DNA from 2 places in the Actinoplanes sp. CA-142083 genome. Region 2 is predicted to be linked to the other one. Evidence: riboswitches for the same ligand, from Rfam matches in the RefSeq annotation. Region 2 holds a riboswitch; the other holds the start of a gene.
The links. A riboswitch is a leader RNA that binds a small molecule or an ion and turns the genes downstream of it on or off. The one in region 2 is predicted to bind thiamine pyrophosphate.

Region 1: it holds a riboswitch for thiamine pyrophosphate, as region 2 does, so the genes downstream of both, ACQPZX_RS07980 (ECF transporter S component) here and ACQPZX_RS03955 (thiamine phosphate synthase) in region 2, are expected to answer to the same signal.

The regions. Positions count from the first base shown of each region.
Region 1 is NZ_CP192076.1:1,664,746-1,668,142, reverse strand. It holds gene ACQPZX_RS07995 (hypothetical protein) at 1-484, shown strand, start outside; gene ACQPZX_RS07990 (DUF6328 family protein) at 444-989, opposite strand; gene ACQPZX_RS07985 (alpha/beta fold hydrolase) at 986-1,798, opposite strand; TPP riboswitch at 1,861-1,963, shown strand; gene ACQPZX_RS07980 (ECF transporter S component) at 2,018-2,599, shown strand; gene ACQPZX_RS07975 (ABC transporter ATP-binding protein) at 2,620-3,397, shown strand, end outside.
Region 2 is NZ_CP192076.1:819,655-823,051, forward strand. It holds gene ACQPZX_RS03950 (ABC-F family ATP-binding cassette domain-containing protein) at 1-993, shown strand, start outside; TPP riboswitch at 1,154-1,265, shown strand; gene ACQPZX_RS03955 (thiamine phosphate synthase) at 1,259-1,837, shown strand; gene thiO (glycine oxidase ThiO) at 1,834-2,895, shown strand; gene thiS (sulfur carrier protein ThiS) at 2,895-3,095, shown strand; gene ACQPZX_RS03970 (thiazole synthase) at 3,092-3,397, shown strand, end outside.

The DNA.
Region 1 (3,397 bases), 850 kb from region 2:
CCCGGGCCAGAAGCTGCAGAGCGCCGGCGGCGGCATCGCCGACAATCTCGCCGACGCCGGCGGCAAGGTCAACCGGGTGCCGCTGGTCGGCGACCAGCTGGTCAAGCCGTTCAACGGCGCCGCCGACGCGGCCCGGGCCATCGCCGACGCCGGGCGCCAGCAACAGGAGATCGTCGACCAGATGGCGTGGATGCTGGCGATCCTCGCGGTCTCCGTGCCGCTCGCGCTGGTGCTTTTCCTCTGGCTTCCGTTGCGGTTGCGGTGGATGCGCCGGGCCGGGGTGGCTTCTTCGGTACGGGCGGAGCCGGCCGGCCGCGATCTGCTGGCGCTGCGCGCGCTCGCGTCCCAGCCGCTCGACGAACTGACCAAGCTGGGCCCGGACATCGCGCAGAGCTGGCGCAACGGCGACGCGGAGGCGGTCGACGCGCTCGCGGCGCTGGAGCTCAGGCGCCTGGGTCTGACCGCCTCGGGTCGTCGCCGTTGAGCTCCTCGTCCTCCTCCTCGTCGTCCTCGTCGATCCAGTTGTGCCGGTAGAACGGGAAGGCCACCCACAGCGCGACGAACCAGAACGCCGCCACGCCCGCCAGGATCAGCGCGATCCGGCGGCTGAGGATGAAATCGGTGACCAGCAGCACGCTGCTGACCATCGAGATGAGCAGGAACGCGAGGCCGCCGCCGGCCATCCGGTGGGCGTAACGGACCAGCTCCGGCTTGCGGCCCTGGCGGAACAGCGCGCGGTGGAACGCGACCGGCGCGATGATCATCGCGGTCGAGGACGCCGCGGAGAGCAGCGCGACGACGTACACGTCCTCTTGAAATTGATTGGCGCGCGGGAAGCCGTTGGTGAACGGCAGCGTCAGCAGGAACGCGAAGAGGATCTGGATGCCGGTCTGCGCGACCCGTAGCTCCTGCAGCAGGTCGTTGAAGTTCCGGTCCCAGCGGTGCTTCTCGGTCTCGTTGCCGATCCGGCGCCGTTCCCGCGGCCTCATGCCGGCCGGATGCGGTCCAGCGCGACGCTCGCCACCGACTCCGGCGCCTGCTCGGGCGCCCAGTGGCTCACCCCGCGCAGCACCACGAACTGGTAGTCGGCCTCCACCCAGTCGCGGGTGCGCAGCGCGGCGGTGCGGGCGACGACCCCGTCGCGGTCCGGCCAGATGTACGTCGTGGGCACGGTGATCACCCGGACCGAGCCGAGGTCGCTCCCCCGCAGGCCGCGATACCAGTTCAGGCCGCCGGTGAGCCGGGCCCGGTCGTCGCGCATGGCGTCCACATACAGGGCGGCGCGGTCGCCGATCGGGCGCAGCATCGCCCTCAGCCCGCCGGCCAGCAGGAAGCGCTCGGCCACCCGCGAGCGGAACAGGGCGAAATACGCGAAGCGGGCGCGCTGGGTCGGGCGTACCCGCATCGCCAGCTGCAGCGCCTTGGGGTGCGGCACCGAGATCGCGGTGAGCGAGCGCACCCGGCCCGGATGCAGCGCGGCCAGCAGCCAGCCGACCTGCGCACCCCAGTCGTGGCCGATCACGTGCGCCGACTCGATGCCGAGGGCGTCCAGCACGGCGATCGCGTCCGCGGCCGGCTCGGTGATCCGGTAGGCCTCGACCCCATCGGGTCGCGCTCCTGGCGAATATCCGCGCTGGTCGAGGGCATACGTGCGCAAACCGGCCTCGTGCAGCTTGGGGAGGATCAGATCGAACTCACGGTGATCCTGCGGGAACCCGTGCAACAGCAGCACCGGCTCACCGTTGGCCGGGCCGCCCTCGTACACGTCGAAGGTGAGCCCACGCGCCTTGATCTCCATGTTTGTGATCACTCCCTCGCTGTCCCACAACTAACAACGGTGTTAGCGTCATCGAAACACATGCAATCCGACAGGGGAGCGCACAGCGCTGAGAGTGCGGGCAACCGCAGACCCTCGTACCTGATCTGGGTAATGCCAGCGCAGGAAGCTCGGTCTTTCTCCAGCCGCGCCGCAGTGCAGCGGCGTGCGTCTCCTCCCGGTACCCACTGGGAGGCTCACATGGCAACATCATCCAACCGATGGCGCACGATCGACATCGTGATCGCCAGCATCGTCGCGGTCGCGTTCGGCGTCATCTTCTGGGCGTGGAACCTGCTCTGGAACGGCCCCGCCGACGCCATCCCGCTGCCCGGCCGGGCCGTGCTCTACGGCATGTGGCTGGTCCCGGCGGTGCTCGGCGCGCTGATCGTGCGCAAGCCCGGCGCCGCCTTCTACACCCTCACGCTCGCCTCGCTGGTCTCGGTCGCGATCGGCACGAGCTGGGGCTGGACCCTGGTCGTGCAGGGCCCGCTCGAGGCCCTCGGCGCAGAGCTGATCTTCGCGCTGTTCGCGTACAAGATCTACAACCTGCCGGTGGCGATGCTCGCCGGCGCCACCGCCGGCATCGTCGCCTCGGTGTACGACGCGTTCGTCTGGTACCCGGGCTACTCCTGGGCCACGTTCCGGATCCCCTACATCCTGATCACCGCGGCGTCGTCGCTGGTGGTGGCCGGTATCGGCAGCGTCCTGCTGGTGCGGGCGCTGGCTCAGACGGGTGTGCTCGACCGCTTCCCGGCGGGCCGATCGCGCGCGCTGGTCTGATCCTTGATTCCATGTGAATCATGAGTCGGGTCGAGCTGCGGGGTTTCGGGTGGCGGCATGCGGGCCGCCGCGCCTGGGCGGTCCGCGACGTCGACCTGACCATCGAGCACGGTGAGCGGGTGCTGCTGCTCGGTCCCTCGGGGGCCGGCAAGAGCACCCTGCTCGCGGCGCTGGCCGGGCTGCTCGCCGACGACTCGGGCGAGCGGGCCGGCAGCGTGCTGATCGACGGCGCCGACCCGCACGAGGCCCGCGAAGGGACCGGCATCGTCTTCCAGGATCCGCAGACCCAGCTGGTGATGGCCCGCAGCGGCGATGACGTCGCGTTCGGCCTGGAGAATCGCGGCACACCGGCCAAGGACATCTGGCCGCGGGTCAGCGACGCCCTCGATCGCGTCGGCTTCCCGTACCCGATCACCCGGTCGACTGCGGCGCTCTCCGGCGGCGAGGCGCAGCGGCTCGCGCTGGCCGGCGTGCTCGCCCTGCGGCCCACCCTGCTGCTGCTCGACGAGCCGACCGCCAACCTCGATCCGGCCGGGGCCGAGCTGGTCCGCGAGGCGATCCTGCGGTCCCGCGACGACTCCACGCTGATCGTGGTCGAGCACCGGGTGGCCGAGGCGCTGCCGCTGGTCGACCGGGTGGTGGTGCTGGAGCCGGGCGGCGGGATCCGGGCCGACGGCGCGCCCGAGGTGGTGTTCGCCGCGTACGGGGACCGGCTCGCCGCCGAGGGGGTGTGGGTGCCGGGCTTCGCCATCCCGCCGCTGAAGGCCGGCACCCCGGCCACCGAAGAGCTGATCCGCG
Region 2 (3,397 bases):
CTGCTGGCCCAGACCGCCGATCGCGTGGTGGCGGTCGAGGGCGGGAGCGCGTGGACGCATCCGGGCGGGTTCGCATCGTGGCACGAGGCCCGGGTGCACCGGCACGAGAAGCTCGAGGAAAACCGCCGGCGCTGGGATGAGGAGCATCAGAAGCTGCGCGAGCTGATGCTGATGTACAAGCAGAAGGCCGCCTACAACTCCGATATGGCCTCTCGGTATCAGTCCGCCCAGACACGGCTGCGCAAGTTCGAGGAAGCGGGCCCGCCGCCGCTGCCGCCCAAGGATCAGTCGCTGCGGATGAAACTGCGCGGCGGCCGCACCGGCAAGCGGGCGGTGATCTGCGAACAGCTCGAGATGGACGATCTGACATTCCCGTTCGACCTGGAGATCTGGTACGGCGACCGGGTCGCGGTGCTCGGCGCGAACGGCACCGGCAAGTCGCATTTCCTGCGGTTGCTGGCGGCCGGCGGCAGCGACCCGGAATCCGAGAACAAGCCGGTCGACGGGGCGCCGCTCGCGCACGTGGCGCATTCCGGGGTGGCCCGGCTCGGCGCGCGGGTGCGGCCCGGGCACTTCTCGCAGACCCACGACCGGCCGGAACTGCTCGAGCGGACGCTCGTCGAGATCCTGTGGCGGGGTGACGATCATCGCTCCGGGATGGATCGGGCGGGGGCGATGAAGGCCCTCAATCGGTACGAGCTGGCGGGGCAGGGCGATCAGCTGTTCGGCACCCTGTCCGGCGGGCAGCAGGCGCGGTTCCTGGTGCTGCTGCTGGAGCTGTCGGGGGCGACGGTTCTGCTGCTGGATGAGCCAACGGACAACTTGGACCTGGCCTCGGCGGAGGCGCTGGAGGAGGGGTTGAAGCAGTTCGAGGGGACGGTGATCGCGGTCACTCACGACCGATGGTTCACCCGGTCCTTCGACCGCTTCGTGCTGTTCCAGGGCGACGGGGAAGTGATCGAGACCCCCGAGCCGGTTTGGGACGTGCGCTGAGCTGGCTGGCTGCGCTTCGCTCCGCGGGCGATCGCCTGGTAACCGGTGAGATGGCACGCGATTTCCGTCGCCGCAAACCCCGCGGCGTCGAAAACCGAGTGCCATCTCACCGGCGGCGATCGCTGGATTTTTGGTCGTTGGACGGTTAGCGTCCGGGAGAAGACAACCCCACGGGAGTCCGGTGCACCGGGCTGAGAGGGGGGCTGATGCGGCCCCCGACCGTCGAACCTGATCCGGATCATGCCGGCGCAGGGAGGAGCGTTCGTTGTTTCCTCGTTTGCAAATCGTCACCGACTCGCTCGATGTGGTGCGCGGAGCCGTGGGACACGGGCCGGTCGCGATCCAGGTGCGGGTCAAAACATCAGATCGGCTCGCGTACGAGCTGACTGTCGCCGCGCTCGAAGTGTGCCGGTCCGCGGGGGCGCTGTGCCTGGTCGATGACCGGGTGGGGGTGGCGCTCGCGGCCGGCGCGGATGGCGTGCACGTGGGGGCGGAAGACCTGCCCGTCGAAGCGGTGCGGCGGGTGGTGGGGCCGACGATGATCGTGGGTGCTACCTGCCGGAACCCGGTGGCGGCGCGGGCTGCGGTTGCCGAAGGCGCGAGTTATCTCGGGGTGGGGCCGGCGTTCGCGACGTCCAGCAAGGACGGGTTGCCGCCGCCGCTCGGGGCGGCGGGGATCGGGGCGGTGGTCGACGCGGTGCCGGGGACGCCGGTGATCGCTATCGGTGGGATCACCGCTTCGAGGGCCGCTGAGCTGCCGGGATACGGGGTGGCTGCGATCTCGGCGATCGCGGCCGATCCGGCCGGGGCCACGATCGAGCTGCTGAAAGTGCTCGCGCGATGAACGTCACCGTGGTGGGAGCGGGGATCATCGGGCTTTCCATTGCGTGGCGGCTGGTGGAGCGGGGCTTCGACGTCACGGTGCTGGACAGCGGGGAGCCGGGGGCCTGGCAGGTCGCGGCGGGGATGCTGGCGCCCGGCGGGGAGTCGGCGTTCGAGCAGCCGGCGCTTGCGCGGCTGCTTGAGGAGTCCAACGAGCGGTGGCCGGCCTTTGCCGCGGAGCTCGGGGTGGATGTGGGCTATGACGACGCGGGGACGCTCGGGCTGGCGATGACGGCGGACGATCTCGCCGACGCGGCTCGGGTCTGGACTCGGCAGAAGCTTCCGCTGTTGCGGCCCTCGGAGCTGCGTGAGCTTGAGCCGGCACTGTCGCCGCGAGTGCGGGCGGGAGTGTTCGCGCCGGCCGAGCGGCAGGTGGATCCGCGCAAGGTGGTGGCGGCGCTGCGGGAGCGGCTCGCTGGGCGGATCGTCGCAAAACGGATCAACGCCCTGTCTGAAGTGGACGCGGAGACGGTCGTGGTCGCGGCCGGGTGTGGGACCGCCGCGTTGACGGGGCTGCCGGTGCGGCCGGTGAAAGGGCAGGTGCTGCGGCTGCGCGGGGAGCCGGGGCTGTTGCGGCATGTGCTCGACGCGACCGTCGATGGGCGGCACGTCTATCTGGTGCCGCGAGCCGATGGCGAGATCGTGGTCGGCGCCACCCAGGAGGAACGAACCGATTGGACCGTCACGGCGGGCGGGGTGCATGACCTGCTGCACGCGGCGATCGAGCTGGTGCCCGGGCTGGCCGAATGGGAGCTGGTCGAGACGACCGTGGGCCACCGGCCGGGCACGCCGGACAACGCGCCGCTGCTGGGCCGGCTGGCCGACGACGCGCCGCACGCGGGAAGCGGGTCGCAGGTCGGGAGCGGGTCGCGGGTGGGGAGCGGCAGGCAAGTCATCGTCGCGGCGGGGCATCACCGGAACGGGGTGCTGCTGGCGCCGATCACGGCCGATCTGATCGCTGGGCTGGTTGACGGTGAGCACGATCCGTTGCTCGAGCACTTCGCGCCGGGGAGGTTCTGATGCGGTTGACGGTCAACGGGCGGGAGCTCGTGGAGGGTGACGCCCTTTCGGTGGCCGACCTGGTCGAGCGCTTGACCGAGGCGCGGCGCGGGGTCGCGGTGGCGGTCAACGGGACCGTCGTGCCGCGCTCGACCTGGGAGACGAGCCGGCTTGCCGACGGGGACGCGGTCGAGGTGCTCACCGCGGCGCAAGGGGGATGACGATGCTGTTCGGGGAATCGCGGCTCATCCTCGGGACCGGCGGCGCCAACAGTCTCGCGGCCCTTGAAGAGGCGATCCGGGCGTCGGAGACCGAGCTGGTCACGGTGGCTCTGCGGCGTGTCGACGCCGCCGGGCCGGGGCTGCTGCCGATGCTCGACCGGCTCGGGGTGCGGGTGCTGCCGAACACGGCCGGCTGCTACACGGCCGGCGACGCGATCAAGACGGCGCACCTGGCGCGGGACGCGTTCGAGACCGATCTCATCAAGCTCGAGGTGATCGGCGACGAGCGGACGCTGCTGCCC